Regions from separate parts of the Actinacidiphila reveromycinica genome, predicted to be linked through region 2. Evidence: riboswitches for the same ligand, from Rfam matches in the RefSeq annotation. Region 2 holds a riboswitch; each other region holds the start of a gene.
What was found. A riboswitch is a leader RNA that binds a small molecule or an ion and turns the genes downstream of it on or off. The one in region 2 is predicted to bind cyclic di-AMP.
Positions count from the first base shown of each region.

Region 1: linked by a shared signal. The riboswitch ahead of RVR_RS22580 (C40 family peptidase) and the one ahead of RVR_RS03505 (M23 family metallopeptidase) in region 2 are both predicted to bind cyclic di-AMP.
Region 3: linked by a shared signal. The riboswitch ahead of RVR_RS15000 (M23 family metallopeptidase) and the one ahead of RVR_RS03505 (M23 family metallopeptidase) in region 2 are both predicted to bind cyclic di-AMP.
Region 4: linked by a shared signal. The riboswitch ahead of RVR_RS00670 (C40 family peptidase) and the one ahead of RVR_RS03505 (M23 family metallopeptidase) in region 2 are both predicted to bind cyclic di-AMP.

Region 1 covers NZ_AP018365.1:5,301,283-5,308,941, reverse strand. The annotation lists gene pcrA (DNA helicase PcrA) at 1-1,030, opposite strand, end outside; gene RVR_RS22585 (C40 family peptidase) at 1,320-2,453, shown strand; cyclic di-AMP (ydaO/yuaA leader) riboswitch at 2,632-2,786, shown strand; gene RVR_RS22580 (C40 family peptidase) at 2,794-3,867, shown strand; gene RVR_RS22575 (hypothetical protein) at 3,959-4,318, opposite strand; gene RVR_RS22570 (C40 family peptidase) at 4,992-6,047, shown strand; gene RVR_RS22565 (transglutaminase-like domain-containing protein) at 6,173-7,081, opposite strand; gene RVR_RS22560 (HAD family hydrolase) at 7,364-7,659, shown strand, end outside.
Region 2 covers NZ_AP018365.1:839,136-846,794, reverse strand. The annotation lists gene RVR_RS03515 (nucleoside/nucleotide kinase family protein) at 212-847, shown strand; gene RVR_RS03510 (GNAT family N-acetyltransferase) at 1,077-2,093, shown strand; cyclic di-AMP (ydaO/yuaA leader) riboswitch at 2,470-2,640, shown strand; gene RVR_RS03505 (M23 family metallopeptidase) at 2,646-3,452, shown strand; gene RVR_RS03500 (helix-turn-helix transcriptional regulator) at 3,578-7,081, opposite strand; gene rho (transcription termination factor Rho) at 7,418-7,659, opposite strand, start outside.
Region 3 covers NZ_AP018365.1:3,637,880-3,645,538, reverse strand. The annotation lists gene RVR_RS15010 (bifunctional nitrate reductase/sulfite reductase flavoprotein subunit alpha) at 1-1,169, opposite strand, end outside; gene RVR_RS15005 (N-acetylmuramoyl-L-alanine amidase) at 1,608-2,234, opposite strand; cyclic di-AMP (ydaO/yuaA leader) riboswitch at 2,626-2,763, shown strand; gene RVR_RS15000 (M23 family metallopeptidase) at 2,776-3,999, shown strand; gene RVR_RS14995 (MBL fold metallo-hydrolase) at 4,363-5,388, opposite strand; gene RVR_RS14990 (helix-turn-helix transcriptional regulator) at 5,385-6,338, opposite strand; gene RVR_RS14985 (LuxR C-terminal-related transcriptional regulator) at 6,489-7,424, opposite strand.
Region 4 covers NZ_AP018365.1:149,903-157,561, forward strand. The annotation lists gene RVR_RS00660 (ATP-dependent Clp protease proteolytic subunit) at 1-499, shown strand, start outside; gene RVR_RS00665 (hypothetical protein) at 506-880, shown strand; cyclic di-AMP (ydaO/yuaA leader) riboswitch at 1,290-1,415, shown strand; gene RVR_RS00670 (C40 family peptidase) at 1,419-1,916, shown strand; gene RVR_RS00675 (ABC transporter permease) at 1,933-2,820, opposite strand; gene RVR_RS00680 (ABC transporter ATP-binding protein) at 2,810-3,736, opposite strand; gene RVR_RS00685 (TetR/AcrR family transcriptional regulator) at 3,819-4,538, shown strand; gene RVR_RS00690 (permease) at 4,656-5,849, opposite strand; gene RVR_RS00695 (ADP-ribosyltransferase) at 6,001-6,681, opposite strand; gene RVR_RS00700 (ATP-binding protein) at 6,828-7,256, opposite strand; gene RVR_RS00705 (helix-turn-helix domain-containing protein) at 7,542-7,659, shown strand, end outside.

The sequences.
Region 1 (7,659 bases), 4.5 Mb from region 2:
TCGTGGCGCCGCGGAAGGCGTAGATCGACTGGTCGGCGTCGCCGACCACGCACAGCTCGGCCATCGGGATGCCCGGGGCACCGTCCGCCGTGCCCTCGCCGGTGCCGACGAGTTCGCGGACCAGCGTGTACTGCGCGTGGTTGGTGTCCTGGTACTCGTCGACCATGACGTGCCGGAACCGCCGCCGGTAGTGGTCGGCGACGTCGGGGAACGCCTGGAGCAGGTTGACGGTGGTCATGATGATGTCGTCGAAGTCCAGCGCGTTCGCGTCGCGCAGCCGGGCCTGGTACATCGCGTACGCCTCGGCGAGCTTCCGCTCGAAGAGCCCCCCGGAGCCTCCGGACGCGCCCGCCCGGGCGGCGAACGTCTCGTGGTCGACCAGTTCGTTCTTCAGGTTGGAGACCTGCGCGCTGAACGACTTCGGCGGGAACTGCTTGGGGTCGAGGTCCAGGTCGCGGCAGACCAGGGCCATCAGGCGGCGCGCGTCGGTGGCGTCGTAGATCGAGAACGACGAGGTGAAGCCGAGCGTCTTGGACTCGCGGCGCAGGATGCGCACGCAGGCGCTGTGGAAGGTCGAGACCCACATCGCGTTGGCGCGCGGGCCGACGAGCTCCTCCACGCGCTCCTTCATCTCGCCCGCGGCCTTGTTGGTGAAGGTGATCGCGAGGATGGAGCCCGGGTGCACGTCGCGCGCGGCGAGCAGGTGGGCGATGCGGTGGGTGAGCACGCGGGTCTTGCCGGAGCCTGCGCCGGCGACGATGAGCAGCGGCCCGCCGTGGTGCTCCACGGCGGCGCGCTGCTGCTCGTTGAGCCCCGCGACGAGCTGCGCGGGGTCGAGCACGGGGCGCGCCGCGCCGTTGCGGTAGTGCGCGTCGTGGGCGGGCGGGTCGTCGTACCGCCCCTGGAACAGGTCGTGCGGGACCTCCTCGCCACCGGGGCCGTCCTCGGGCGGCGGAGGCTGCCCGCCGTCGGAGGGCCCGTGGGCCGCGTCCAGACCGTCCAGGAAGTTGTCGTCAAAGAGGCTGCTCATCGCCTCCCGAGTCTAAGGGCTGTTCCGTGATCCCCGACGGGTGTACGACGACGGCGACGGCGCCTCGCGGCCGGGCCGGGCGCACGACGGGAACGGCGGGCCGTACGCACCGGAAGGGCCGGGCCCGGGTAGCCCGGGGGCGACGCTGCGTGACCGCGCGGCGGCGCCGGCGGAAGATGACGAAAAGGTATCGGGCCTTGTCGGACATCGCCCTTCCCAGCCGTGCCGGGCTTTGGCTAGCGTGCCGCACCAGCCGGCACCGGCAGCGTCCGAGAGGAGTCCGCCCGCCATGGCGACGCACCGTAAGGCTCGTACCGCGCTCCTGAGCACCCCCGGGCCGCGCGCGGCCGTGGGGATCACCACGGCCGCGCTGGCCACCGTCACGCTGCTCAGCGAGAGCGCGAGCGCCACGCCCGCTCCGGCGAAGCCCGCGCAGCCGTCGATCAGCGAGGTCAAGAAGCAGGTCGACACGCTCGACCAGCAGGCCGAGGCGGCCACCCAGAAGTACGACCAGGCGCAGGAGCAGACCGACCGGCAGAACACCAAGGTCAACAAGCTGCTCGCGCAGGTCGCCCGGAAGACGCAGCAGCTCAACGACTCCCGGCGCGTGCTGGGCGAGTTCGCGGCGGCGCAGTACCGCAGCGGCGGCGACCTGACCACCAGCCGCTACCTGCTGTCGGGCGACCCGCAGGACCTTGCCGACGAGGTGCACCTGACGGACGTGATGGGCAAGCGCGAGCACGCCGCGGTCGAGGCGTACCAGACCCAGCAGGTCGCGGTGACCCAGCAGCGGGTCGAGGCGGCCAAGAGCCTGGCCACGCTGACCGCCCAGCAGGGCGTGCTGAAGTCCGCCAAGCAGGACGTGCAGACGAAGCTCGGCGCCGCGCAGAAACTCCTCAACAGCCTCAACGCCCAGGAGAAGAAGCGGCTGGCGCAGTTGCAGGCGCAGCAGGAGGCGGCCGCCAAGGCGAAGGCCGAGAAGCTCGCGGCCCAGGAGAAGGCGAAGCAGGCGGCGGCGGCCAAGGCGGCGGCCGCGGCGAGCGCGACCACCACCACGACCACCTCGACGGCCGGATCCACCGCCGCCGAACAGGCCATCGCCTTCGCCCGCAAGCAGCTCGGCAAGCCGTACGTGTGGGGCGCCACCGGCCCGGACTCCTACGACTGCTCGGGGCTGACCCAGGCCGCCTACAAGGCCGCCGGGATCGACCTGCCGCGCACCACCTACGACCAGGTGAACGTGGGCACCAGGGTGGCGGAGTCCGACCTCCAGCCGGGCGACCTGATCTTCTTCTACAGCGACGTGAGCCACGTCGGGCTCTACATCGGCGACGGCGAGATGATCCACGCCCCGCACACCGGCACCGTGGTGAAGATCGCCCCCATCACCGAGATGCCCTTCTACGCGGCCGTCCGCCCGTAATGGCAGCTGTCGTCCGTGTCGCCACCGCATGACCCGGATGTCCGTCGAGCCCTCCGGTAAAACCCAAGGTCACAAAGCGATTTCGGTCACATTGCAATCCAAACTTCCCAAGATGCCGCGAAGTTGACTACGGTAGCCCGCTAGGTGGTCCGCCTCCCGCCGGCAACGGTCCGGCAGCGCACCGCCTCCGCCTAATCCGGCCACCGGCCGGAGCCGGGGACCCAGGAGCACTTCGGGGTGAATCGGGGCAGACGCGACGAGCGCCGGCCCCGTAGGGCGACCTTCCCCGCCCGAACCCGTCAGCTAACCCGGTCGGCGGTCCACGGAAGGAGTCGCCTCCTTGGCGTCGCACCGCAAGCCGCGCACCCCGATACTCGCGTCGACGGGCGCGCGGGCCGCCGTCGGGATCACCACCGCGGCCCTGGCATCGGTCACCCTCTTGAGCGAGACGGCGAACGCGGCCCCCGCGAAGCCCTCCATCAGCGAGGTCAAGAAGCAGGTCGACACGCTCAACCAGCAGGCCGAGGTCGCCACCCAGCAGTACGACCAGGCCAAGGAGAAGACGGCGGCGCAGCGCACCAAGACCAACCAGCTGCTCGCCCAGGTCGCCGACAAGACCGAGCAGATGAACGAGTCCCGGCGCGTGCTGGGGCAGTTCGCGGCCGAGCAGTACCGCACCGGCGGTCTCGGCTCCACCACGCAACTGCTCTTCTCGGACGACCCGCAGAGCTTCCTGTCGCAGAACCACCTGCTGGACCGGCTGACCGCCACGCAGGAGCAGGCGCTCAAGACGTTCAAGATCCAGCAGGAGCAGGCGTCCGTCCAGCGCGCCCAGGCCACCGCGAGCCTGAAGCAGCTGACCAGCTCGCAGAGCACGCTCGCCACGCAGAAGAAGAACGTCCAGACGAAGCTCGCCGCCGCGCAGAAGCTGCTCAACACCCTCACCGCCGCGCAGAAGGCCAAGCTCGCCGCGTTGCAGCGGCCGAAGACGACCACGTCGTCGTCCTCGTCGTCCTCCTCCTCGTCGTCGTCCGGCACCACCCCGACCTACACCGGCAGCGCCACCGGCCGCGCGGCCGCCGCGATCCAGTTCGCGCTGGCGCAGCAGGGCAAGCCGTACGTCTTCGGTGCCACCGGCCCCAGTTCGTACGACTGCTCGGGCCTGACCCAGGCCGCCTACAAGGCCGCGGGGGTCAGCATCGGGCGCACCACCTGGGACCAGGCCAAGGACGGCACCGCGGTCTCGGAGGCCGACCTGCGCCCGGGCGACCTGGTGTTCTTCTACTCCGGCCTCAGCCACGTCGGGATCTACATCGGCAACGGCAACATCGTGCACGCCCCGCACACGGGCGCGTCGGTCGAGGTCGCCCCGCTGAGCTGGATGCCGTTCGCCACGGCGCGCCGCATCGTCTGACCGCCCGCGCCCGCGCCGGATTCGGCGGAGGGCGCGGTGCCGGCGGTCGGCGCGCTGCCGTCCGCCGGCGCGGTGTCGGCGGTCGGCGCGCTCAGGTCCAGAGCACCGCGATGAAGATGTTGACGACGGTCAGGCCGCCGACCGCGCCGAAGGAGACCGCGTCGACCTCCTCCTCGTCGCGCCTGACGTAGACCAGCCCGAGGATCACCAGCAGCACGGCCAGCTTGACGCCGATCTTGACGCTGCTCAGGTGCCGGTCGTCGGCGTGCGCCAGACCGACGAGTGCCACACCGGTGACCAGCATCGCGCAGGCCCCGTAGAGCATGCCGGGCACGAAGCGCGGCGCGGCACCGACCCGGCCCATCGCCTTGAGCTGGGTGAGGAAGCCGCCCAGCAGCGCCGCGATGCCGATGATGTGCAGCCCGACGAAGACATTGATGAGGGTGTCCATGCGCCGGACCCTACGGCGCGCATAGCACCGGGCGGCGGGCGGGGTGCCGTATCGCGGGCTTCGGTCGCCCGGCGCCCGGATGCGGGCGGGTCACCCGTCGGACGGCGGTCGGATCCGGTCGGCCGCGACGGAAAGCGGGCAGTCCCGGACAGTGGGCCCGGGTGGGGTCGGGGGCAGGTTTAGCGTCACTGGCAGGTGGCCGGTACCCATCGCCGACGGCTCGTCCCCGGCGCGGCCACCTCCGCCGGGCCCGGCGGCGCCGCGTTCCCCCGTGCACGGTGCCGCCGGGCCTCCCCGACGAAGGAGTGACGGCCGCATGGCCTCGCACAGTCGCCGCAGTCGCCACCGCCGCGGCCCGGCCCCCGCCCCGGTCCCGCCGGTCGGCCCGGCGGGCCGCGCGGCCTCCGCCGGCCGGCCCACCGACGGCGCCCACGCCGACCGCCCGGCGAACGGCCGGGCATCCGGCCCCGCGGCCGTCGACCGTACTCCCGCCGACCACCCGGCGAGCCGCCACGCACCCACCGACCGTGCCCCCGGCAGCCGCCCGACCCCCGGCCGCCCGACCCCCGGCCGTTCCTCCGCCGACCGCCCGACGGCGCACCGCGCCTCCGCCGGCCCGGCCCCGGCCCGGGCTCCGCTCGGCGGGCTTCCGGCCGCCCGCGCCGCCCTCTCGCTGGTGCTGGTCTCGGCCGCGTCCGTCGGCGCGCTCGGCGGGAACGCGCAGGCCGCACCGGGCCCGGGCGGCGGCCCGGTGACCGCCGGCCCGGACGGCGCCGCCGCGACACCCGCGACCCCCGCGGCAATCCGCGCCCGGGTCGACGCCCTGTACCGGCGCGCGGAGACGGCCACGCAGCAGTACGACGGCGCGCGGCAGCAGGTCGGCGCCGCCCGCGCGGCGGTGGACGGCCTCCAGGACGAACTGGCCCGCAAGACCGCGCGGCTCGACACCACCCGCGACACGCTGGGCGCGGTCGCGGCCGCGCAGTACCGCTCGGGCACGCTCGACCCCACGCTCCAACTCGCGCTCAGCTCCTCGCCGGAGACGTACCTCGCCCAGGCCGGCGCGCTGGACCGGATCGGCGACCGGCAGGCCGCGGCGCTGTCCCGGCTCGCCGGTGAGCGGCGCGACATCGAGCAGACCCGTACCGAGGCGAACGGCCGGCTCGCCGCCCTCAAGGCCGCGCAGGGGCGACTCGCCGACCGCAAGCGGACCGTGCAGAGCGCGCTGCACGCGGCGCAGGCCCTGCTCGCGTCGCTCACCCCGGCCCAGCGCGCGGCCGTCGACGCCTCCGACGGCTCGGGCGGCACCGCCCGGCACTCGGGAGGTGCCGCCACCCGCGGCACCTCCCGCGCACGGCTCGACGCCGACCCGGCGCCCTCCGCGCGCGCCGCGCGGGCCGTCGCCTTCGCCTACCGGGCCATCGGACGGCCCTACGTGTGGGGCGCCACCGGCCCCGGCGCGTACGACTGCTCGGGGCTCACCCAGGCCGCGTGGAAGGCCGCCGGCGTTTCCCTGCCGCGCACCACCTACACCCAGATCAACGCCGGGACCCGCGTGCCGCGGTCCGCGCTGCGCCCGGGCGACCTGGTGTTCTTCTACTCCGGCGTCTCCCACGTGGGGATCTACATCGGACACGGCGAGATGATCCACGCCCCGCACCCGGGCGCCGCGGTCCGGATCGCCCCGATCTCCGAGATGCCCTTCGCCGGCGCCACCCGCCCGGCCTGACGCTGCCCACCCGCCCGGCCCGACGACGCCCTCACGCCCGGCCCGACGCTGCCCATCCGCCCGGCCCGACGACGCCCTCACGCCCGGCGGAACGGCCCGGCTCCCCGGGGGACGAACCCCGGGCCTCAGCGCAGGGTGACCTGGGCGGGGCCGTTGAAGGGGGCCAGGGACAGGACGGTCGCGGGGGTGCGCAGCCCGTCGTGGCCGGCGAACAGCGCGCGGGCCGCCGCGAAGGGCACCTCGCCGCCGGTGACGCGGGCGGCGGTGTCGTACAGCGCGCGGATCTCGCCGGTCATCCCGTCGTCGCTTTCGGCGCCGGTGCCCCAGACGTCCCACAGCAGGGTCTCGACCTTGTTCAGGGCGGCGAGGTCGAGCCGCACGTTGCCGGCCACGAACCACTCCCCCACCATCGGCCCGTCGGGCAGTCGCAGACCGAAGGACTTCGGGTCCGCCGCCCCGGAGCGGACCAGCCGCCACGCCTCGCCTGCGGTGAGGAAGCGGTCCCGCGGCACGTCGGTCGGGTCGAAGGGCATCGGGTACCAGCCGCTGTCGGCGATCTGCGCGTCGGCCAGCAGCCAGCCCCGCTCCTCGTCCCAGTACTCGGTGACGACGTGGTCGGAGTGGAACCCGTCGGTCCCGAAGTAGTCGGCGAAGCCGGAGCGCAGGCGCGCGGGGACGCCGACGTGGCGCAGCAGGGAGACGTGCAGGAGGGTGAAGTCCCGGCAGATCCCGACGAACCGGTCGGCGAGCTCCCGCCGTTCCGCCAGCGGGGCGCCGTCCCGGTCCACCACCAGCCGCAGGATGTCGTCCACGTAGCGGCTCTCCGCGTCGTCGCGCATCCGGTCCGCGGCGATCGGCACCCCGAACTGCCCGCCCTCGACCCGGTGGACCATCACCTCCCGGACCACCCGCGCGAGCGCGCCGGCGTCCCTGGGCAGGTCGGTGTACCAGCCGACGAACTCGCCGGGGTCGGAGAAGGCGCTCTGCGAGGCGTAGAAGGCGGCTTCCTCCGGGGCGAGGCGGTGTGCGGTCATGGCGGAGCCCCCTGCCTGCGGTACCCGTTCTCGGCACCGGACCTCGGCCACGATCCCGACGAGCGCTCCGGCGCACCCCACCGTGCCAAAATCCGCCCCGCCGTGTCCAGGGTCCGTACCGCCACCGGTACCGCGGCGGTACGCCACCGGTACGGCCGGACGGCCCCGGCTTGACCTTCCCCCTGGGACAGGCCCCATCGTGGTCGCACCGGCCGCCGCCCGGGCCGGACGCCCCGGCCGGACCCCCGGGCCGGACCGGCCACGCCTCGGAAGGACGACCGTATGACCTCTGCGACGGCGACCGCGTGCCTCGTTCTCGACATCGGCGGGGTGCTGGAACTGACCCCGCGCACCGGCTGGGACCTGGCCTGGGACCGGCGGCTGGGCCTGCCGGCCGGCACCGTGGACCAGCGGCTGGCACCGGTGTGGCGGGCGGGCGAGGTCGGCGCCGTGACCGAGCCGGAGGTGCGGACCGCGGTCGGCACCGCGCTCGGCCTCGACGCGGACCGGACCGAGGCGTTCCTCGCCGACCTGTGGACGGAGTACCTGGGCGTGCCGAACACCGAACTGATCGCGTA
Region 2 (7,659 bases):
GTGATGGGGACGGTCACCGTGAGTCCTCCCAGGCTCACAAAAAGTGAGAGATCGCGCGCGCTGGCAAACGGGTGATGTGCGGCCTCCTTCTGCCAGTCGGGTGAGGTGCTGCGCGGTACGCGGCCGGTCCCGGCCCGGGTGCGGCCCCACCGCCCCGCCCGATCGGGTGAGGGCGAGGCGCCGGGGTGACGACCGGGGGCGGTCCGGCAGGATGGGGCGGGTGCAGCCGACCCCCATCACCTGGCCCAAGCTCGCCGACGCCCTCGCCGAGCGGATCGCGGCCGGCCGCCCGCCCGGCCCCTGGTGGCGGGTCGCCGTGGACGGCGCGCCCGCCGCCCGTCCCGCCGACCTCGCCGACGCCGTCGCGGCCGCGCTGCCCGCGCTCGGCCGCCCGGTGCTGCGGGTGGCGGCCGACACCTTCTGGCGCCCCGCCTCGCTCCGGCTGGAGTACGGCCACGAGGACGTCGACGCGTACTACCAGCTCTGGCTCGACACCGGGGCGCTGCGCCGCGAGGTGCTCGACCCGCTCGGGCCCGGCGGCAGCGGCCGTGCCCTCCCCTCGCTGCGCGACCCGCGCACCGACCGCTCCACCCGGGCCGGCTACGTCGAACTCCCGCCCGGCGGCGTGCTGGTGCTCGACGGACCGCTGCTGCTCGGCCAGGGCCTGCCGTTCGACCTGACGGTCCATCTGCGGCTGTCCCCGTCGGCGCTGGCCCGGCGCACCCCCGCGGAGGAGCGGTGGACCCTGCCGGCCTACGCGCGGTACGCGCGCGAGGCGCTGCCCGAGGAGGCCGCGGACGTGCTGGTGCGGGCGGACGACCCGAGGCACCCGGCGTGGACCGGGTGAAGCGCCGGACGGAGGGTCGGGTGGGGCGCCGGACGGAGGGTCGGGTGGCGGGGGACAGCGGGCCGCCGAGGCCGCCCCGGGGCGTCGCCGAGGGGGCGCGGAGAGCCGGACATCCCGTCCCCGCACGGCTTTTCGGGCGCTTGGCGGGCACCCGTCCCGGCCTGTCCCGGCGGCCGTCCGGACCCGCCTTGCCCTGGGGCGGCGCGCACCGCTAGCGTCCACGAGCACCATGACTGTCGCCATCGCGCCGCTGACCACCGAGCACATACCCCTCGCCGTGCAGCGGTACGACCGCTGGTTCGCCCGCGCCCGGCGGCCCCCGTCGCAGCGGTCCTGGCTCGCCGACGGTCCGGTGCGCGGGGAGGACCTGCTCGGCAGGCTCCACCGGACGCCCGGGGTGGAGGCGGTCAGCGCCCTCGACGGCGACGGCGGCCTGATCGGGCACCTCGCGGCCGTGCCGGTCGATCTCGCCCCGGACGATCCGGCCGCGCTGCGCGCCCACCCGCGTTCCGCCCTCGTCCCGCACGGCGGCCACGCGCTGCCCGCCGGCCGCGAGAGCGAGGTGCTGCGCGCGCTGTACGTCCGGGTCGCCGAACGGCTCGTCGCCGACCGGCGGTTGGCGCACTACGTCGATGTGCCGGCCGGCGACGTCGGCACCGCGCCCTGGTCCGACCTCGGGTTCGGCCGGGACCGGGTGCACGGCCTGATGGCGGTCAAGGCGCGCGGGCGGCAGCCGCGCGGGGTCGAGGGGCTCGCCATCCGCCGCGCCGGCCCGGGCGACCTGCCGCAGATCGGCCGGATGGCCGCGGAGTCCGCGCGGCGGCAGCGCGGCACCGCCACCTTCCAGCCGCAGCCGGAGACCGCGCTCGCTGCGCTGCGCGTGCACTACGCGGCCGCGCTCGCGGACTCCCGGTGCGGCGCGTGGATCGCCTCCCGGCGGGGCGAGGAGATCGGCATGGTGCTGCTGGTGCCCGCGCGGCCCGACCCGGTGGTGCCCGAATCCAGCGTCGAGCTCGTCGAGATGTACGTCGACACCGCCTTCCGCGGGGAGGGGATCAGCCGGGTGCTGCTGGCGACCGCGCTCGCCTGGGCGTACGACGCCGGGCACCGGTACATGGCCGCGCAGTGGCCGTCCGCGTCCCCGCACGCCGCCGGGCACCTCCCGGCGATCGGCTTCCGCCCGGTCGCCTACCGCCTCGCCCGCACCCTGGACCACCGCCTCACCGGGCCGGCCGGCACGTTCTGAGGGCGGGCCGCCCCGACCGCCCTCCGCCGAGGGCGCCGACCGGTGCGCGCGCGACCCCGAAAATCGTACAAAGAGGGACATTTGGCGCGTCTGTGAGCGGTATCACCGGGTGGGCACGGTCCGCGCTTGATCGGGGGACGGAGTGTGGTCGCAGGGGGCGAAACGTGATGGACGGTGTCGGACGGCGCACTCGACGTAAGGATCGCATAGCGGACATCCGGGTGTGCGGCCACACACCGTGACCGCGGCGCCCGGGGAGGCGGCCCCCGCTGTTTGCCCGCCCGGAGCGGGTTCCCCTACGTTCCGTCGGGTGCGGGGCAACCCGCTTCCCATCCGCCGGGCGGACCGCCGAGTCCTGCCACCGCCCACCCCGCGGATCATCCGAGCACCGACATGGCAGGAGCGGGGGACCCAGGACAGGTCGCCGCCCGGACCGACCGCCGCGCCAGCGGCGCGCGTCCGGGCGGCTCGGGGTGAAGCCGCACCCGCGGCCGGGCATCTCCCGCCCGAACCCGACAGCTCACCTCGCAGGCGTAGGAGAGGACATCCCCCATGCCCGCACGCAACCGGCACCGCAGGCCCAGGATCCTGGGCGGCCGCCGCCTCACCCGTCTGACCGTGGCCGCCGGCGCAGGCAGCGCCGCGCTCGTGCTGCCGCTGGTCGCCGCGACCCACGCCGGCGCGGCCACCCCGGAGAAGAGCACCACCTCCGCCACGGCCACGTACAAGGTCGTCAAGGGCGACACCCTCGTCAAGATCGCCACGGCGCAGCACGTCACCGGCGGCTGGAAGCGGCTGTACCAGGACAACAAGGCCGCCATCGGGTCCGACCCGGGCCTGATCCGCCCCGGCACCGTGCTGACCCTGCACGTCGCGCAGGCCGTGCCGCAGGCGAAGTCCACCGCGAGCACCGCCGCCTCCGCCACGGCCGCGAAGTCGGCCACGGCCGGCACCGGCTGGATGAAGCCGGTCGGCGACGCCGCCATCGGCACCGGCTACAAGGCGTCCGGCTCCCTGTGGTCCAGCGGTTCGCACACCGGCGTCGACTTCCTCGTCGGCTCCGGCACCCCGGTGCACGTGGTCGCCGCCGGCACCGTCGTGTCGGCCGGCTGGGACGGCGCGTACGGCAACGACGTGATCGTCCACCACGCCGACGGCAGGTACACCCTGTACGGCCACCTGTCGAAGACGCTGGTCTCGGCCGGCCAGACCGTCACCGAGGGCCAGGAGATCGGCGTCTCGGGCGCGACCGGCAACGTCACCGGTCCGCACCTGCACTTCGAGGTGCGCACCACGCCGAGCTACGGCTCGGACATCGACCCGGTCGCCTACATGCGCGGCCACGGCGTCGTCATCTGACGGTGCCGCGGCACCGCCCCCTGCGCGCTGCGCCCGTCCGGTCCTCGGTGTCCGGGCGGGCGCACCGGCGTCCGGGGGCGTCGCGGGGCCGCCGATGACTGTACGGACGAGGTGGACGGGACGGGTCAACCGAGCAGCGCGGCCAGTTCACCGCGTGAGGCGACACCGAGCTTCGGATACGCCTTGTACAGGTGGTAGCCGACGGTGCGCGGGCTCAGGAACAGCCGTGCGGCGATGTCCTTGTTCGACAGGCCCTGCGCGGCCAGCCGGACGATCTGCGACTCCTGCGGGGTGAGTCCCGCCCGGTCCGCAGGCGACCGCGACTCCTGACGACCCGTCACCGGAACTCCGCACGCGTCGAGTTCGCGGCGGGACCGGTCCGCCCACGGACGGGCGCCGAGCCGTTCGAACACCTCCAGCGCGGACCGCAGCCGCCCGGCGGCCTCGTTCCTGCGCCGGGCCCGCCGCAGCCACTCGCCGTACAGCAGCCCGGTGCGGGCCGCCTCCAAGGGGCGCCGGTGCGGGTCGTGGCCGGCCAGGGCCGCCGTGAAGTGCTCCTCGGCCTCCTCGTCGGGGGCCAGCAGCGCCCGACAGCGGGACGCCATGGCCGCCGCCCAGCCCTGCCCCGTGCCCCGCGCCCACCGCTCGAACCGGTCGAACGGCTCGGCCGCGCGCCCGGGTTCGCCCACCCGCACCGCGGCCTCCACCAGGTCCGGCACGCTGCGGGTGGCCGAGATCTGGTGGCTGAGCAGCGGATCGGCCAGCAACTCCAGCCGCTCCAGCGCCGATCGGGCGCGGCCGGCACCGAGGTCGAGCAGGCCCTGCGACCAGTACGCCCAACTCGCGCCCGGCGCGGTCGGGGCGCCCGGTGCGGCCGCCAGCGCCTCCGCGGCACGGGCACGGCACTCCGCGTCCTCGCCCCGCAACGCCGCCACATGGGCCAGCACACCGTTCAACTGGCTGACCCACTGCGCCTGTCGCGTGCCGGGGTGGATGCGCAGCCACTCGGCGGCGGTGGCGTGCGCGTCGGTGAGCCGCGACTGGAACAGCTCGACCTCGGCCTGGAAGAACAGCACCGTGGCGAGCCGGCCCAGACCACCGGCGTCCCGGCACTCGGCCGCCAACTCCACGGCCAGCGCGTGGGATTCGGCGTCCTGCCCGCGCAGCATGCCGGCCGCGCACAGCATCGCCAGCTCGCGCGGGTCGGCGCCGCCGGCGCGGGCTGCCGAGGCGGCCGAGGAGACCGACTCCGGGGCGGGCGGGCCTGCTTCCGGGTGTCCGGCTCCCGGGTGTCCGGCGTCCGGGGGGACAGGGTCGGGGCACACGGGGTCAGGGCGCTGCGCGGCGGCCGGTCCGGACGGATCCGGGCCGAGGGCGTCCGCCAGGGCTCCGGCGAGAAAGTCCGCGACCGCGCGGATCGCCGTGCCCGCGGGCAACTCCAGGGCCGCCAGCCGCCCGACGGTCGCCCGCACCTTCACGGCGCCCAGGTACCAGCCGGTGTGCACCGCCTGCACCAGCATCCGCCCGGCCCGTTCGGGGTCGGCCGCGGCCGCGGCCTCGGCGCCCTCCAGCAGCATCCGGTGCGCGCCGGGGAACGCGCCCTGCCAGAAGTCGGCGAGCGCCCGTACGTCGAGCGCCCGGGCCCGCACCACCGCCTGCTCCGCGGAGCCCGGGGGCAGGGCGTCGGAGGCCGCGCGGGCGGCCCGCTCCGCGAACTCCCGGGCCCGGGGCAGCTCGCCCGCCTCCGAGGCGGACTCGGCGGCCAGCAGCAGCCTGCCGGCGCGGGCGGCGGAGCCGGGACTCAACCGGGCGGCGCGCTCGTAGGCGACCGACGCCGCGGAGTGGCCGCTGCGCTCGCGGGCCCGGACCGCGGTGGCCTCCAGGGCGGCGGCCACCTCCTCGTCGGGGCCGGTCGCGGCCATCGCGAGGTGCCAGGCCCGGTGGTCCGGGTCGTGCACCGGGTCCGCCGCGTCGGCCAGCGCCCGGTGCGCCGCCAGCCGCTCCGGCAGCGGCGCGCGCTGGTGGATCGCGGCCCGCATCAGCGGGTGGCGGAAGCGGAGCCGGTCCTCCTCGTCCACCAGCACGATCCCGGCGTCCTGCGCGGGCGGCAGGTCCTCCACGCCCACCCCGAGCGCGGTGGCCGCGGCGAGCAGGGTCTCCGGGACGCCGGTGTGGTCGGCGGCGGCGATCAGCAGCAGGGTCCGGGTGCCGGGCGGGAGGTGGCCGACCCGGCCGTGGAAGGCGGCTTCCAGCCTGCTGGTCAGCGGCAGCGCGCCCGGTCCGAAGCCGTCAGGTCCGGCACCGTCGGCCACGGCCCCGCCGTCGGCGCCGGCCGCACCCGACGCGCTCGACGTGCCGACCGCACTGGTGGTGCCGGAGGCGGGCGAGGTGGCCGCCGTGCCGGACGCGCTCGTCACTTCGGGGGCGGGGAGGAGGCCGGTGGTCGGGGCGGCGGGGACGCCACCCGCGTCGTCGGCGGTCCGTGGGGGAGCGCCGGTGCGTGCCGGACCCGGCGGTTTGCTCGCGTCCGGCGCGCCGGTGGCGGGCGCGGGGTCGGTACCGCGGGCCGCGTCGGCGGCATCGGGTGCGCCGAGTGCGGCGGCCGCGCCTGCCGTGGACATGGTGCGCGGGCGGGCGGTGGCGGGACCCGCCGTACCGGCCGTGGGTGCCGCCGCGCCGGACCCGGTCGGACCGGCGGCCTCCGCCACGTCGGCGGTCCGTACGGGCGCGGCGGTGCCCGTCGCGCCCGCCGGTCCTCGGGCGCCCGCCGCGGTCGTGGCGTTGAGGGGGCCGTCGGCGCCGGCCGTACCCGCGACGGGTGCCGTGCCGCCGTTGCCCGCCCCGCCGGTGGCGGCAGCCGCCCTCGTCGTACGCGTCGCCCCCGGCGCGCCGGCGGGAGGCGGTGCGGGCGCGGCGCCCGGCGCGTTCCCGGCGACGGCCGTCGCCGGGGCCAGGGCGAGGGGCAGTTCCAGCAGCGCCAGCGGGTTGCCCTGGGCCTCGGCGAGCACCCGGCGGCGCACGGCGGGGGCCAGCCCGGCACCCCGCTCCGCCAGCAGCAGACCCGCCGCCGCCGCGTCGAGCCCGGCCAGCCGCAGGACCGGCAGACCCGGCGCGCGGAACGATCCCTCGCCGTCGCGCGCCGCGAGGAGCATCACCACGCCCTCCGCGTCCAGCCGCCGGGCCGCGAACACCAGCGCGTCCGCCGACGCGCGGTCCAGCCACTGCGCGTCGTCCACGACGCACAGCAGCGGTCCGCCGCCCGCGTGCCCCGCCAGCAGCGACAGCACCGCGAGGCCCACGAACATCGGCTCGCCCGACGTCCCGGCGGCCAGCCCGAACGCCGCGCGCAGCGCCCGCTGTTGGGGCTCCGGCACCGACCCGATCGACCCCATCGCCCGGCGCAGCAGCAACTCCAGTCCGGCGTAGGGAAGTTCGGCTTCGAACTCGATGCCGGAGCCGCGGACCACCCTGAAGCCGTCCGTGTCCGCCCGGGCCACGGCGTGGGCCAGCAGCGCGGTCTTGCCGATCCCGGCGTCCCCGCGTACCACCAGCACCCCGCTGCGTCCGGACCGCGCGCCCTCCAGCAGCGCGCCGACCGTGTCCGCCTCGGCTTCCCGTCCCAGCAGCATGCGCCGCACGTTAGCCGATGCCGTCCGCCGCACCGGGCCCCGCCGCCGCGTGCGGTGCCGCCGGTGGTGCCGTCAGCGGGGTCGTCAGCGGTGTGGGCAGCACGGCGCGGATCACCCGCTCGACCGGCGGGCACCCACCGTCCGGCCGCTCCAGCCGCAGCGGTCGGTGAGGTCTCCGTCGGTCGTCCGCCGGTCCTGCCGGGCCGGACCGCCCGGCGGCACCGGGTTCTCCGCCCCTGCGGAGAGGCGGCGGGGCCTTTGAGGAGACGGGCCTTTGAGGAGACGGGGTCTGCGGGACGGCGGGGTCTGCGGGACAGCGGGGCCTGCGAGGCCGGTTTACGAGGCGCCGGGGACGGTGGCGCGGGCGCCGCGCAGGAACTCCGCGTTGGTCCGCGTCTCGCGCAGCCGGCTCAGCAGGACCTCGGTGGCGGAGTGCGGGTCACGGGAGACCAGCGCCCGGCGCAGGTGGTAGCGGACCGCCAACTCGTCGGCAGGGACGAGCAGTTCCTCGCGGCGGGTGCCGGAGGCGGCGATGTCGATGGACGGGAAGACCCGCCGCTCGGCCAGGAACCGGTCGA
Region 3 (7,659 bases), 2.8 Mb from region 2:
CAGATGATCCAGCACGCCTTGATCCGCCCCTCCGCCATCCGCCGGAACAACTCGACGGTGCCGCCGCCGGAGCCGTCCGCACGGATCGTGCCGGGCGGCAGCCCCCACAACTCCTCGGCGGCCGCCCGGTCCTCGGCGACCAGCACCGAGCGCTGGCCGGGCAGCCCGGGGCCCATGTAGCCCATCTCGCGGCCGCCCATCGCGTTGGGCTGGCCGGTCAGCGAGAACGGCCCGCTGCCCGGGCGGCAGATCGCGCCGGTGGCCAGGTGCAGGTTGACCAGCGCGTTGGTGTTCCAGGTGCCGTGCGTGGACTGGTTCAGGCCCATCGTCCAGCAGCTCATCCACTCCCGCGCGCCGCCGATCAACCGGGCGGCGGTGCGCAGGTCCTCCTCGGCCACCCCGGTCAGCTCCGCGACGGCGGAGGGCGGGTAGTCGGCGAGCAGGTCCGGCATCGCCTCCCACCCCTCGGTGTGCGCGGCGATGAACTCCGGGTCGGTGCGGCCGTCGGCGACCAGCAGGTGGAGCAGGCCGTTGAGCAGCGCGAGGTCGGTGCCGGGCCGCAGTTGCAGGAACACGTCGGCCTTGGCGGCCGTCGCGGTCCGCCGCGGGTCGACCACGATCAGCTTGGCGCCGGCCTTGACCCGCTCCATCATCCGCAGGAAGAGGATCGGGTGGCAGTCGGCCATGTTGGAGCCGATCACCAGGAAGACGTCCGCGTGTTCGAAGTCCCGGTACGACCCGGGCGGCCCGTCGGCGCCGAGGGACAGCTTGTAACCGCTGCCCGCGCTGGCCATGCACAGGCGGGAGTTCGACTCGATCTGGTTGGTGCGCACGAAGCCCTTGGCGAGCTTGTTCGCCAGGTACTGCGCCTCCAGGCTCATCTGGCCCGAGACGTAGAAGGCGACCGCGTCCGGGCCGTGCTCGTCGACGATCGCCCGCAGTCGCGCGGCCGTGCGCGCCACCGCCTCGGCGACCGGCACCGGCTCGGCAGGGCCGCCGCGCTCCGCCCGGACCAGGGCGGTGGTCAGCCGGCCGGGCGCGGCGAGCATGTCCGCGGTGGTGGCGCCCTTGGTGCACAGCCGACCGGAGTTCGCCGGGTGCTCCTTGTCGCCGGACGCCTTGACCACCCTGCGCCGTCCGTCCGGCCCGGTCGTGACGTCCAGCACCATCCCGCAGCCCACCCCGCAGTACGCGCAGACCGTGCGGACCTGTTCGGCCGCGCCGCCCGGCCCGCCCGCGCCGGGGGGTGGGGACGCGGGTGCGGACCCCGGCACGGGCACGGTCGCGGGTGCGGGCACGGTCGCGGACACGCGGCTCCCCTCTCGGGTACGGCTGACCGTCGCACCGTACGAAGGGCCGGTTTCGCCCCGGTCACGCCCGCGAAGCGTGGCCGGTTACGCCCCCTGCACAGGCACCGTCACCCGGGTGTGAGGATCGCGCCCCCCACATCCCGCGCCCCGCCCCCGCCCCGGGCCGTACGGCCCGCCCCGCCCCGGGCCGCCCCGCCCCGGGCCGTACCGCCCCGGGCCGTACCGCCCCGGGCCGCGCCGCCAGTCACCCCGCATCCGCGCGGCCCCGCGTCCGCACCGCCCGCGCCCCGCCCCGCCTCAGCCGCCGTTCACCAGCCGGATGTACCGCACCCAGTCCCAGTTCGGGCCCGGGTCGGTGTGGTCGGTGCCCGGCACCTCGACATGGCCGATGATGTGCTGCCGGTCCTTCGGGATGCCGTACTTGCCGCAGATCTCGGCCGTGAGGGCGGCGGATGCGTGGTACATCGCGTCGGTGAACCAGGACGCGTCGTCGACCCAGCCCTCGTGCTCGATGCCGATGCTGCGGGTGTTGTAGTCCCAGTTGCCCGCGTGCCACGCCACGTCGTGTTCCCGGACGCACTGGTCGACGGCGCCGTCGGCGGAGCGCACGACGTAGTGCGCCGTGGCGGCGTGGGCGGGGTCCTGGAAGAGGCTGATGGTGTCGGCGAAGGTCTCCTGGGTGACGTGGATGACGACCATGTCGATCGCGTAGGTCGTGGGCCGGTTGGACGCCGTGTAGTTGGCGGTGCTGGCCGGAGCCCAGGTGGCGCCGGGGTAGTCGACGGCGGCGGCCGCCGAGGCCCGGCCGCTGCCGGCCCACAGCCCGCCGGTGAGCGCGGCGCCCGCGGCGGTGCCGAGCGCGAGGCCGCTGCGCAGCAACGACCGTCGGGTGTGGGGGAGTCGAGGGCTGTCGGGGCGTTCCATGGGGGGCTCCCTGTGGGGTCACGGATGGTCAAGTTCATGACAAGAACGTCGGGCCCGCCCATCGTGGGGCGCGCGTCCGCGACCTGCCAAGCGGTTCGCGCAATGGCAGAGGTCCATGCCACTGGCGGATCGGCCGCGCGATCCCCGCGGCCGCCTGCGCGCCGAGTTCGCCCGCTCACGCACCGTGGCCACCGAGCCCCCGTTCCGATAACGACTGATGCACGCTCACATCACTTCCCGGCCACATCGGCTGACCGATATGACCGCTCCATCCCTACCCACCCTGCTTTGTTCTCACGCCCAACTCTCGGATTCGGCTTGGAAAACGACTCCGGCTCTATTAACGTTCGATAACGCAGCGCGGTCGTCACCGCCGCCGCCAGGACGGCGGACCGCGCGCTTGCCGAATCCCGTCCGCGGGAACCGGGGACCCGAGAAAATGGGGTGAATCGGGCAGCGTTCAGGCCCGTAGGAGACCTTCTTCCTCCGAACCCGTCAGCTAACCCGGTAGGCGAGAGGGAAGGAAAGGAGAGCGCCCGTCGTGGCGTCCGACCAGCTTGCCTACGCACCCGCCCGCCCCGACGGCGACTTCGCCGGCCAGGAGCGGGACGACCTCCGGCTTCCGCGCCAGCGGGCCAACGGCCTCACGGCGAACGGCACTTCCGCCGCTCTGACCTCTCCGGGTCCGCTGGGCGCCCCCGCGCCCGCCCCCGTTCCCGCGTTCGCGGCCTTCGCCAGCGTCGGAGCGGCCGGCCTGGCCCCGGCCCCCGCGGCCGAGCCCGCCGCGCGCCCCGCCCGGTACCCGCTGCCCGACGCCGTGATCGGCGGCGCCCCGCTCGCCGGCCCGCCGTCGTACGACCCCAGCGCGCTGACCCTCCCCGCGCCGGAGTCCGCCGCACCGGCCGCCGCCGGGGCGACGACCCTGCTGACGCGGCCTGTCGCCGAGCCCGCCCCGGTGGAGCCGGACGAGGCCGGGACCGCCGGCCCGGTCGCCGACGAGGCGCTCGCCGCGCGGACCGCCCTGGACCTCGCCCCGGTCCGGGACCCCGGGCCCGCCGTCGCCGACGAGGACCCCGCGCCCACCGGACCTGAGGCCGGGCCCGTGGCAGAAGCCGAGCCGGCCGCTCCCGCCGACCCCGGCGCGGCCCTCTGCGCGCGCCTCCTCGGCCAGGTCGCCGCCCAGCGCGAGGCCGTCGCCCGCGCCGAGCGCGAGGTGGTCGAGAGGGCCGAGGCCGCGCAGGCCGCCCGGGAGGCCGCCGAGCGCAAGGTGCGCGAGCAGGTCGCCGCCGCGAAGGCCGCCGCCGAGGAGAAGGTCCGCGAGGAGGCCGCCGCGGCGGTCCGCGCCGAGGCCGAGCGCCTGGCCCGGCTCGCCGCCTCGTACATCAAGCCGGTCGCCTGCGCCACGCTCGGCGCCGGGTTCGGCGAGACCGACCCCTGGGCCAACCTGCACAACGGTCAGGACTTCACCGCGCCGACCGGCACCCCCGTGCACGCCGTGCACGGCGGCACCGTCACCTCCGCGGGATGGGCCGGCAGCGACGGCTACCGGGTCGTCCTGACCCTCGACGACGGCACCGAACTCCGGTACTGCCACCTGTCGACCATGGTCGTCACCGACGGCCGGGTCACCACCGGCGACACCATCGGCCGCGTCGGCGCGACCGGCAACGTGCCCGCGCCGCACCTCCACCTGGAGGTGCGCCCGGATGGCGCCGCCCCCGTCGACCCGCTGCCCTGGCTGCGCGCCCACGACGTCGCCATCTAGTCCGGCGAACCCGGCGGTTCGGTGGTCCGGTGGTCCGGTCGGCTCCCCGGCCCGGCCCCGGCATCACCCCGCCTGACGGTCAGGCGTCCACGCCTCCCGGAACCGGCCCGCGCCCAGCCCGCGGAGAGGGCGCGTGCCGAGCCGGTGACGAGCCCGAGCCCGTGACAACCCCGAGCCCGTGTCGAGCCGAGCACGGAACCGCCCCGCACCCGGCGCGGCCCCGTACGCCACCGCGCGTACGGCCCCGCCGCTGCCGGTCCCACCGCTCCGACGACGACCCCACCGCCCCGGCGGCCCTGGCGACCACCCCCCCGGCGCCGGGGCCGCCGGCCTGTCCGCCGGGGGAGGGCCGTGCCGGCTCCGCTACACGGCCGGTGACGTGGCGGCGGCCGGGGCAGCCGTGCCGCTCGGGCCGCTCGGGCCGGTCGCGGGCAGGACGTGGTGCGCCGCGAGGTCGACCAGGGGGATCAGGTCGGTCGGGGACGTGTCGCCGTCGAGGACGCGGTACTCGACGGCGGTGAGGATGGCCAGCCGTTCGGTGAGCCCCCACCGCGGGTTGGTCTCGGCCGCGATGAGTTCGGCGGCGGTCCGTGCGATCGGGTGGCCGGCCGCGTGCGCGGCGTGGATGCGGTCGCGCACCCGCAGCAGGTAGTCCGCGTAGCCGGCCACGTCCGCGGGCGTCATGACGGGACCGTGGCCGGGCACGATCACCTGCGGGTCGCAGGCCAGGACGCGCTGCACCGCGCGGTGCACCTCGTCGAGCGGCCCGGCCCAGTGCACCGGGTGGTCCTCGCAGAAGATCACGTCCCCGGCGCACACGATGCCCTCGCCGGGCAGGTTGACGATCAGGTCGCCGACCGTGTGCGCGGGTCCGACCTCGATCAACTCGACCGCTATCCCGCCGACTTCGAGGTCGAGCCGGTCGCTGAAGGTGCGGGTCGGCGGCACCGCCTCGGTCACCCCGAAGTCGCCGTAGCGGGCGAAGTGCCGCCTGAGGTAGGCGCCGAGGGGTGTGTCCGGGTCGCAGTCCGCGACGAGGCGGGCGAGTTGGGCCGGGCTCGGCTCCTTGCACAGGTGCTCGGTGGTGGCCTCGGTGCTGACCACCTCCGCCCCCGCGGCCGTGAACACCCCGTTGCCGTACGCGTGGTCGCCGTTGCCGTGGGTGTTGACGACGGTGGTGATCCGCGTGCCGGGCGCCATCACGCCGGCGGCCAGGTCGGCCAGGCGCCGGGCCAGGGAGGCGGTGTAGGGGGTGTCGACCAGCAGCGCGCTGTCCCGGTCGGTGATCAGGACGCAGTTGGCCAGGCCCCAGGTGTCGTGCCCGTCGGGCAGCCACACGTGGACCGAGGGCGTCAACGCCTCCAGGCGGCGCGGTGGTTCGATGTTCATGGCGTCCCAGTCTGCTGGTCGGGCGGGGTCGGGTGGTCGCGGGGGTGGCCGTCGGCGGGCGCGTCGGGCGGGCCTGCGGGCGCGGCCGCCACGGATGGCGGGTCGAGGTCCACCGGGTGGTCCGCCGGGGCGTGCATCGGCTCCTGCGGCTCCGGCCGTCCGCCCCGGTCGAAGAGCACGAACATCAGCCGCCCGCCGGTCACCCCGAACGGCTCCGCCGCGCACAACGTCGCCCACCCCGGGCCCAGGTCGGGGTGGTGCAGGGGGCGGGCGGCCTCGGCCCGCGGCTGGAGGTAGTCCGTGGTCGGGGCGTCGTAGCACGGCGCCACCAGCGGGTCACGCCGGATGTCCGCGAGCAGCCGTACGAGCGTCGGATCGGTCGGTCGGGCCGCCGCCCGAGCCCTTAACTGCGGTACCAGCAGGGGCAGCCAACTGTTCTCCCAGTCGGTGAGCACCTCCCGGGCGCGCGGCGCGAGCAGCATCCACCGCATCACGTTGACCGGCACGCCGTCGGGCACGAACAGCCGGGTGAACGCCGAGTTGTACGCGACCACGTCCCAGGCCGCGTCGCTGACGTACGCGATCTCCGGGGTGCTCGCCAGCACCCGCCGCCAGGGCCGGGGCACGGAGCGGCCGACCTCCGGGTCGAGCGGGAAGGGCGGCGGCGCGCCGGTCGCGTAGAACACCAGCGCCTCCCACTCCTGTTCGGTCAGGCGCAGTATCCGCGCGATCGGTTCGAGGAGCCCGGTGTCGATGACGGCGAGCCGACCGCGCTCCACGTAGCCGTACTTGTGCTCCGGCCAGCCGAGCAGGCGCGTCATGTGCTCGTGGGTCAGGCCCGCGACCTTGCGGCCGCGCGGTTCGGCGCGCGGGGAGAGCCCGAGCGCGGCGGGGTCCTGCCGGGCACGGGCCCGGGAGAGCAGGGTCCGCATGGCCTGGTGGTCGATCACGTGCCGTTCCTTAGCGAGGGTTCGTTCGTTTCACGCGGGGGTGCAGACGTGCGGCCGGGGTGGTGCGGCGGGGCGTCCGGTCGGCGTGGCGCGTGAGCGGTGGTGCGGGCGGGCGGGGTGTACGGGTGGTGCGGGCCGGTGCGGGGGAGGTCAGGCCCGACCGGGGGACAGCTCGGAGGGGTCGAGGGCCCGGGCGAGTTTGTACCCGACCTCGAAACGGCTGCCGGCGCCCAGGCGTTCCATCAGGGCGGCCATCACGTCCTCCACGGCCTGCCGCTCGATGTGGAGTTTGCGGGCGATCCGGTCGTCCCCGTAGCCGTTGGTCATCAGCCGGATCACCGCCCGCTCCATCTCGCCGAGCGCCGCGTGCCGCAGTCCGGTCCCCGCCAGCGGCAGCGGAGTGGCGCGCTGCCAGTACGACTCGTGGATCGCGGTGAAGGAGCGGACGAGGGCGGAGCCGCGGACGCGCAGCAGCGAGGGCCCGGCCGGTTCCGGCGGCTCGGACGCCCCGGTGGCGCCTACCCGTCCGGGCGCACCGTGTGCCGAGGGGGAGCCCGGTGCGCCCGGGGCGTCGAACCCGTCGCCGTGCTCGCAGCCCGCGGACGGCGCCGGCGCGGAGTGGAAGGCGCGCCGGCGCGCGGGGCGGTCGCAGGACGGCAGGCACACCGTGTGCCGGTCGAAGATCATCAGGTCATGCGCCACGTGGTCGATCACCCGCACGATGACGCCCGCGTCGGACAACTCCTGGAGGAAGCGGGCACGGAGGGGCTCGTGCAGCGCCGCGCGCGGGTAGACCGCCCGGACCCGGACGCCGCGGCGGGCCAGCGCCGCGTCCGCCTCCAGGCGCCACTCCAGCTCGGGCCGGTCCAGCGGCGGCGGGTCGTGGTGGAGGGTGTCCGCGGACTCGCGCGCCGCGGCGGCCAGTTCCCGCAGCACCAACTCCCCCGCGTGCGGGCCGGGGAACTGGTCCACCGCGACCTGGCGCCGCTCCGGCAGCCCGCCGGCCGCCCAGCCCGCGGACGCGCCCGTCCCCCTGCCCGTGCCGGTGCCCGCCTTCGGTCCGCCCGCCGGTTGTTCGGAATCCATCGCCGCCCGATCTCCGTGGCCCGCCGCGCGCACCGAGAACGGCGTCCCCCGACGCGTACGAGCCCCCCTTGGGTCGAGACCGACCCATCCGGCACAGAGTGTTACAGGAGCATCACTGGATTTCCAGGCCGAATCCGTCCAGGAAATCAATCACCCCAAAGGGTGTGTCCGGGGTGAAGAGGGACGTAGGGCGTGCGCCCGGCGCACCGGCCGGGTGGTACGCGCTCCGGCGCCG
Region 4 (7,659 bases), 690 kb from region 2:
CCAGGACATCAGCATCTACATCAACTCCCCCGGCGGCTCCTTCTCCGCGATGACCGCCATCTACGACACGATGCAGTTCGTGACCTGCGACGTGGCGACGGTGTGCATCGGCCAGGCCGCGTCGGCGGCCGCCGTCCTGCTGGCGGCCGGCGCGCCGGGCAAGCGGATGATCACCCCGGGCGCGCGCGTCCTCATCCACCAGCCCTCGATGGGCGACGTGGTGCAGGGCGACGTCTCGGACCTGGAGATCCAGGCCAACGAGATGCTGCGCACCCGCGACCAACTGGAGGCCCTGCTGGTCCGGCACACCGGGCAGACGGCGGAGCGGGTGGCATCGGACCTGGAGCGCGACACGATCTTCGACGCGGAGGCAGCGGTCGCGTACGGCGTGGCGGACCTGCTCACCACCAGCCGCAAGACGGGCGCGGACCTGGGCGGTCCGGGCAGGCGCGGCACCGGCCCGGGCGGGACGGGCGCGCGCGGCACCGGCCCGCGGTGAGCCGGCGTGGCCGCCGAACTCCCGCCGCTGCCCGCCCTGACCCGCTCCGAGGGCGAACTCGTCGACTGCTACCTGGAACTGGTCGACCTGATGGGCCGGATCAACCCCTCCCGCACCACCGACACCTACACGGCGCTACGGGCCGCACAGGCGCTCGTCGGTCGGGCGGTGGCACTGCGGGACGCGCTCACGGTGATGCACCTGCGCGGCGAGACGGACCTGCACCACACGACGCTCGGCCGCGCCCTGCGGGTGCTGGACGGGGAGCGGCGCGCCGCGCGGGTCACGGTCGCCCCCGCGCCGACCGAGGGCGCGGAGGGGCGGGACGGCCCCGGCGGCTCGGGCGGCTCGGGCGGCTCGGGCGGACCCGCCCACCCCTGACCCGACCCGCCGACGCTCACCATCCGTCACCGGTATGCGCGACACGGCCGACCTGGTGGGTCAGCCCATCGGCGTAGCGGAAGCCGCCGCCGCAAACGGGTGCGCGATTGCGCGTGTCGACTGGACATCCTCCGTCGCCGCCCCCGTCCGTGCAGTTCAGGCGGTACGGCGGCGCCCGGCCGGCGGACGGCGGACGCGAGGGTCCACCCGGACGGCGGAGATGTGACGAAGCTCACATCGCGCGTTTCTGTCCCGGCGCCGCCGTGTCGTATGCGTAACGATCCGTGGTGACGACAAGCCCCCGCCGCCGTGGCGGGGCGGTCCGTGCGGATGCCCAGTCCTGCCGACGCGCGGATGCCAGGTCGACACGAGTGCAGTGGCAGGAGCGGAGGACCCAGCACGACGGGTCGGTCCGCGCCCGCCGGACCCGGCGGGCGCCGGAGCACCCTTGGGGTGAAGCCGCTGCATGCGGCCGGGCGTCTTCGCCAGCCCGAACCCGACAGGTCACCCTTCGCAGGCTGATGACGAAGGGTTGCGCATGTGTACGCCCAACCGCATCTGCTTCCGGCCGGCCGCTTCCCGGCTCTCGCGGCTCGGAGCCGCCTCCCTGCTCACCGCGGCGGCCGTCGCCGTCCCCAGCCTGCTGCCCGGCGCCGCGCAGCGGGCGGACGCCGCCACCCTGGCGGCCAAGGCGCTGAGCGTCGCCGCGTCGAAGAAGGGCTCGCCCTACCAGTGGGGCGCGAGCGGGCCGTCCCGCTTCGACTGCTCGGGCCTGACGCTGTACTCGTTCAAGCGGGCGGGCAAGCAACTGCCGCGCACCGCCGCCGCGCAGTACAACGGCACCACGCACATCTCGGCCGGTTCACGCCGGGTCGGCGACCTGGTCTTCTTCCACAGCGGCTCGTCCGGCTCCTCCGTCTACCACGTGGGGATCTACGCGGGCGGCGGCAACATCTGGCACGCGCCCAAGACCGGCACCACCGTACGGCTGGAGCACATCTGGTCCAGCGCCGTCTGGTACGGGCGGGTGAACTGACCGGGTTGACGGGGCGTCATATCGCCGTGGCCCTGCCCCAGCCGCGGGCGACCCGCCACGCGGCCACCGCGCCGCCGACCAGCGCCACGGCCAGCAGCACCGCGATGCCGGTCAGGGTGCGGCCGGTGTCGCCCGCGGCGGCGTGCCGCAGGCAGTCGGCGCCCCAGTACCCCGGCGAGGCGGGCGCGACCGCGCGGACCCAGCCGGGCAGCGTGGAGATCGGGACCAGCGCGCCACCGAGCGTGGTGAGCAGGAAGGCGCCGATGTCGAGCACCGCCGAGAGCTGGCCGTAGCTGCCGGCGAGCAGGCCGACGGCGCTGCCCATGCCGAGCAGGGCCAGACCCCACACCGCGCAGGCGACCACCAGCAGGCCGGGGTCGGCCACGGGCATGCCGAACACCACGACGCCGAAGCCGAGGACGACCACCTGCTGCGCGGCGAGCACGCCCAGTACCGGTACGGCCTTGCCGACCAGCAGCTCCACCGGCCGCACCGGGGTCACCCGCAGCCGGTCCCAGGTCCGCCAGACCCGCTCGGAGAGGATCGAGCTGCCCACGATCGACAGCGCGAGCAGGGAGAACATCACCAGCGAGCCGATCACCGCCTGCGTGGTACCGGCCGCTCCTCCCTGGGCGGCCTGGTAGAGCGGGCGCATGGCGAGCAGCATCATCAGCGGCATCACCAACCGGCCGATCAGCGGGCCCGGTTCGTTGAGCAGCACCGCGGTGTTGTGCCGGATCAGCACCCCCGTGCGCAGCAGACCGGGGCGCGGCTCGGCGCGGGCCGAGCCGCGCGGCTCGGCGCCGGCAGCGGCGGGCGGCTGCGCGCGGGCCCCGGCGTACGGCTCCGGGTCGGTCCGCGCGTGCGGATCGGTGGGCGGGCGCGACCCCGGGTCATGCCGCATCGGACACCTCCTGGCGGCCCGGCGCGGCGGCGGCCAGCGCCGCGTACAGGTCGTCGAGATCGGGGCGGCGTACGTCCACCGCGGTGGGCGCGCAGCCGGCGCCGAGGATCGCCGCGAGGTCGGCGGGCGGGTTGCGGGTGGCGACGCGCAGGCCGTCCGGGCCGAACGGGCGGGTGCGGGCGCGCAGTTCCTCGGGCAGGTCCGGGCGCGGGGCGGACGGGTCGAGGGTCACCCGGATCTCGCCGGGCAGGTCCCGGGTGAGCGCGGCACGCTCCCCCCGGGCGACCACGCGGCCGTCCCGCGCCACCGCCAACGTGGCGTCCAGGTCGACCAGTTCGGGCAGGTAGTGGGTGGTGTAGACGACGGCGGCGCCCGCTGCCGCGCGGGCCCGGACCGCGGCGAGCAGGGCGGCGCGGGTCTCCGGGTCGGCCCCGGCGGTCGGTTCGTCCAGCAGCAGCACCTGCGGGGCGCCGACCAACGCGGCGGCGGCCTGGGTGCGGCGGCGCTGGCCGCCGGAGAGCACCGCGCAGCGGCGGTCCAGCACGTCGCCGAGCATCAGCTCCTCCGCGACGGACTCCACGCAGCGGCGGACGGCGGCGCGGCGCAGTCCGACCAGGCCGGCGAAGAGCCGCAGGTGCTCGCGGACCGTCACCGTCGGGTACAGCGCGAGCTCCTGCGGGGCCACCCCGAGCAGGGCCCGGGCGGCGCGCGGGCGGTCGTGCACGCTGATCCCGCAGACCTCGACCCGGCCGGAGTCCGGGCGGACCAGCCCGGTGACGACCTCGACGAACGTGGTCTTCCCCGCTCCGTTGTGCCCGATGAGGCCGGTGATCTCGCCCGGGCGCACCCGCAGGTCGAAGCCGTCGAGCGCCGCACGCCCGCCGTACCGCTTGCGCAGGCCCTCGGCTGCGAGCACGCCGCCCCTCCCCTCGGTCTCCATCGCGGACCACCACCCCGTTCCAGTTGATCTACACCGTATAGATCTACAGTGTAGAGGCATGAGCGGGAAACGGGAAGAGATTCTGGACGCGGCCCTGGCGATCGCCGACGCGCGCGGGTTGGCCGGGGTGTCCATGCGGGCGGTCGCGCAGGCGGTCGGCGTCACTCCCATGGCCCTGTACCCGCACGTCAAGGACAAGGCGGGCCTGCTCGACGCGATGCTCGGGCGGCTGCTGGCCGGGGTGAGCGAGGCCGCTCCGGAGCTGGCGGGCGCCCAGGACTGGCGGGTCAGGCTCCGCGCGTTCGCCGACACCGCCCGGGGTCTGTCGATCGGCCATCCCTGGGCGGTCACCCTGCTCTTCTCCCGGCCCGCCGTGACGCCCGACGCCGTCTTCACCGTCGACCAGCTCTACGGCGCCCTGCTGGACGCCGGGGTGCCGCCCTCCCAGGTCCCGCGGCTGGAGCGGCTGGTGAGCACGTACGTCCTCGGCTGGATCGCGTCCGAGTCGGGCGGCCGGTTCGGTCCGGGCACGCCCGATCCGCGCGGCGAGCGGGGGAAGCTGCCGGAGGGCGGCCTGCCCGCGCACCTCGCCCTCGCGGACTGGCTCGACCCGCCGGTGGACTGGGACGCGGAGTACGCCGCGGACCTCGATGACCTGGAGCGGCTGGTGGAGTCGGTGGCCCGGCGCGGGGCGTCCACCGCGCAGCGGGCGCCCGGCACGGGGGAGGACGGTGGCGGGGACGAGGACGGCGGGGGCCGTACGGCGGCGGGCGGCTGAACCGGCGCCGCCAGATCGGCTGTCAGGGGCGCCCCCGCCCGGCGGGCGCGGGCGCTCGGCGTGGGTGCCGCCCCGCCCGGCGGACCCGAGCGTCCAACGGCACGGGGCTCCGGCTCCTCAGTGCCCCGGCCCGGAACGGCCGGAGCGGCCGGAGGGCTCGCCCGCCCCGCCCGCGCCGCTCTCCGGCGCCCCACCCATCATCCGGAGCATCTCCCCGCCGCCGGTGCGCAGGAAGCGCACCAGGAGCACGGCGGCCAGCAGGAGGAACGCGATGTTGAGGTAGGTCGTGTAGTTCCACCGGACGCCCTCGGTGGGGACCTTCGCGTCGGCCTGGTCGGGGACCAGGCCCAACCCGCCGAAGAGGAGTTCCACGACGTAGCCGGCGACCACCATGGACCCGTAGAAGGTCCACAGGACGAACAGCGTCATGCGCGCGCCGTAGTACTTCCGGTAGATGTTCAGGATCGGCAGGATCAGCAGGTCGGCGAAGATGAACGCGACGACGCCGCCGAAGCTGATGCCGCCCTTCCACAGCACCACCGCCAGCGGCACGTTGCCGATCGAGCAGACGAACGAGGCGATCGCGACGGCCGGGCCGACCAGCGGGCCCCACAGCTTGGACGCCAGCGGATGGCCGGAGAAGAAGAACTCCCGCCAGAACGTGTCCGGTACCCATGCCGCGATCGCGCCCGCGACCAGCAGGCCCACGACCAGGTCGCGCAGGATCGCGGCCCACTCCATGACGAAGACGTGCGCCGTGGCGGTGAACCCCTCGCCGGACAGCAGCCGGCTGCCGAAGGAGCCGTCCGCCCGCACGGACATGTCCATCGCGGCATGGCCCTCCATCGACCCGGCGACCCCGCGCTCGGCCTGCTCGCGGGCCGCCCGCAGCAGCGCGTCGCGCAGGAAGAGCCGGAACAGCACGGCGAGCAGCACGATCATCACCGGTCCGCCCACGAACTCCGCCACCGTGAACTGCCAGCCCATCAGCAGCGCGAGGATCACGCCGAGTTCCACGACGAGGTTCGTGGAGGCGATCTCGAAGGCCATCGCGGCGGTGAAGTCGGCGCCCTTGCGGAACAGCGAGCGCGCCAGTGCCACCGCCGCGTAGGAGCACGACGACGACGCGATGCCGAGGCCGGCCGCGACGGCGAGGGTGGCCGGGCGGTCGTCGCCCAGCAGCGAGACCACCGTGGACTTGCGGACGACCGCCTGGACCACGGCGGACAGGGCGAAGCCGAGGATCAGCGCCCAGGTGATCTCCCAGGTCATCGAACCGGTGATGGACAGTGCGTGCAGTACGGCGTGCATGGGGCGAAGCCTTCCCCGCCGGGCCCTCGCGAAGGCCGGGCCCGGCGGGACCGTCCGGACGGCCCTGCGGAACGGCGGGCGTCAACCTGCCGGCGCCAATCCGTCGGCGTCAGACCGTCGGTGTCGATCTGTCGACGTCAGACCGTCCGCCTCAGCTCGCCGGGGCGAGTGCGGGGCCGACCGGCTCGGGCGCGGGCACGAGGCGCCAGGGCACGTAGAAGGGGTTGCGGACGCAGTCGGCGAGCACCTCGCTCTTCGTCGCCTTGTCCACCGGGCAGGCGCCCACGACGAAGCGGCGGTCGATGCCGCCGGCGAAGGCCACTTCGTGCTGGCCGGCCCACTTGTGGGTGTCGCCGATCGTGGCGTTGACGTCGATGCCGCCGGGCGCGTCGACGTAGTAGTTGTAGGCGGACTTCCACTGCTTGTAGAGGTCGTGGTCGTAGCTGGTGCTGACGAAGGGCGAGGGCTGGTTCACCTCGACGTAGGCGGCCAGGTCGTACTGCCCGTCCTGCGGGGCCTTCGGCTGGAAGCCGTCGTGGAAGACGACGGCCGGCGCGCGTCCGTCCGCGCGGTACAGCTCGCCGCAGGTGGTGCGGTAGGTCGGCGGGTCGGGCACGATGCGCTCCACGTCCACGCTGCGGTCGGCGGCGGCGTAGAGCGGGTCGTGGACGGCGGGACACATCGCGGCGGCGGGCGCTTCGGGCGCCGCGCTCGGAGCCGCTGCGGCGGCTGTGGCCGCCGTTGCCGCCCCGGAGGGCGTCTGGGTGGCGAGCACCGCGGTGAGGGTCAGCACGCCGGCGGCCGCGAGCGACCGGACTCGGTTCATGATCATGCCCGTAGCGTGCCGGTCGCCCTCCCCCACTCCGTCGAACGTCACCCGATCGTAGGCGCGTCCCGCGTCCCGCGTCGCCGACCGGCCGTCGGCGACCAGGCGTTGACGAGCGGGGCGGACGTTGGGACGGCCGCCGGGACGGATGATCAGAGGACGCGGACGGGCCAGGGGACCATGGTCCACACGGTCTTACCGCCCTCGCAGGTGGGCACGATGCGCAGCGTGCCGCCGGACTCGGCGACGAGGTGGCGGACGATGGCCATGCCGCGGCCGTTGTCCTGCTGGACGGCGCCGGGCAGCCGTTGCGGCCAGCGCGGGTGGGAGTCGGTGACACCGATGTGCAAGTGCTCGCCGTGCTCCAGGCGGATCTCCACGGTGAAGTTGGGCGAAAGGCCCGACGTGTGCAGTACGGCGTTGGTGGCGAGTTCGGAGACGACCAGCCGTACGGCGTCCAGGGTCGGCGCCTCGGGCGGCAGGCCCCACTCGGCGAGCCGTGCGCACACGTAGGCCCGGGCCGCGGAGACCGACGCGGGGTCACTCGGCAGGGTGACGGATGCTTCCTGAAGGTCAGCCATGGTGACGCTGTTCCCTTTCCCGCCGGCCCCGGGCGCCGGTCCGCACGGGGTTCCGTACGGCCGGGTCCGGATGCGGCTGATTCGCGCCAGAGTGTCATCCATCGTGCAGCCAATACGAGGCCGCGGGCACCCAATGCATATATCTGTCGCTCAAAACGGTGAACTCTGCTACGTGAGAACGCATTTGGTCGGCACACTGTCGTATCGCGGAGTTCGCGACGGACGACGCGTGCACGATGGCCCCATGGCCACGGCACCACTTCAGCCCAGGAGGCGCGAGAGACCATGGAACGAGTTCCCGCCGTACGCCGGCGCCGGCTCGGCGAGGAGCTGCGCCGGCTGCGCGACCTGACCGGACTGACCAGCGAGGAGGCCGCCCGGCTCGCCGGCTGGCACCAGTCGA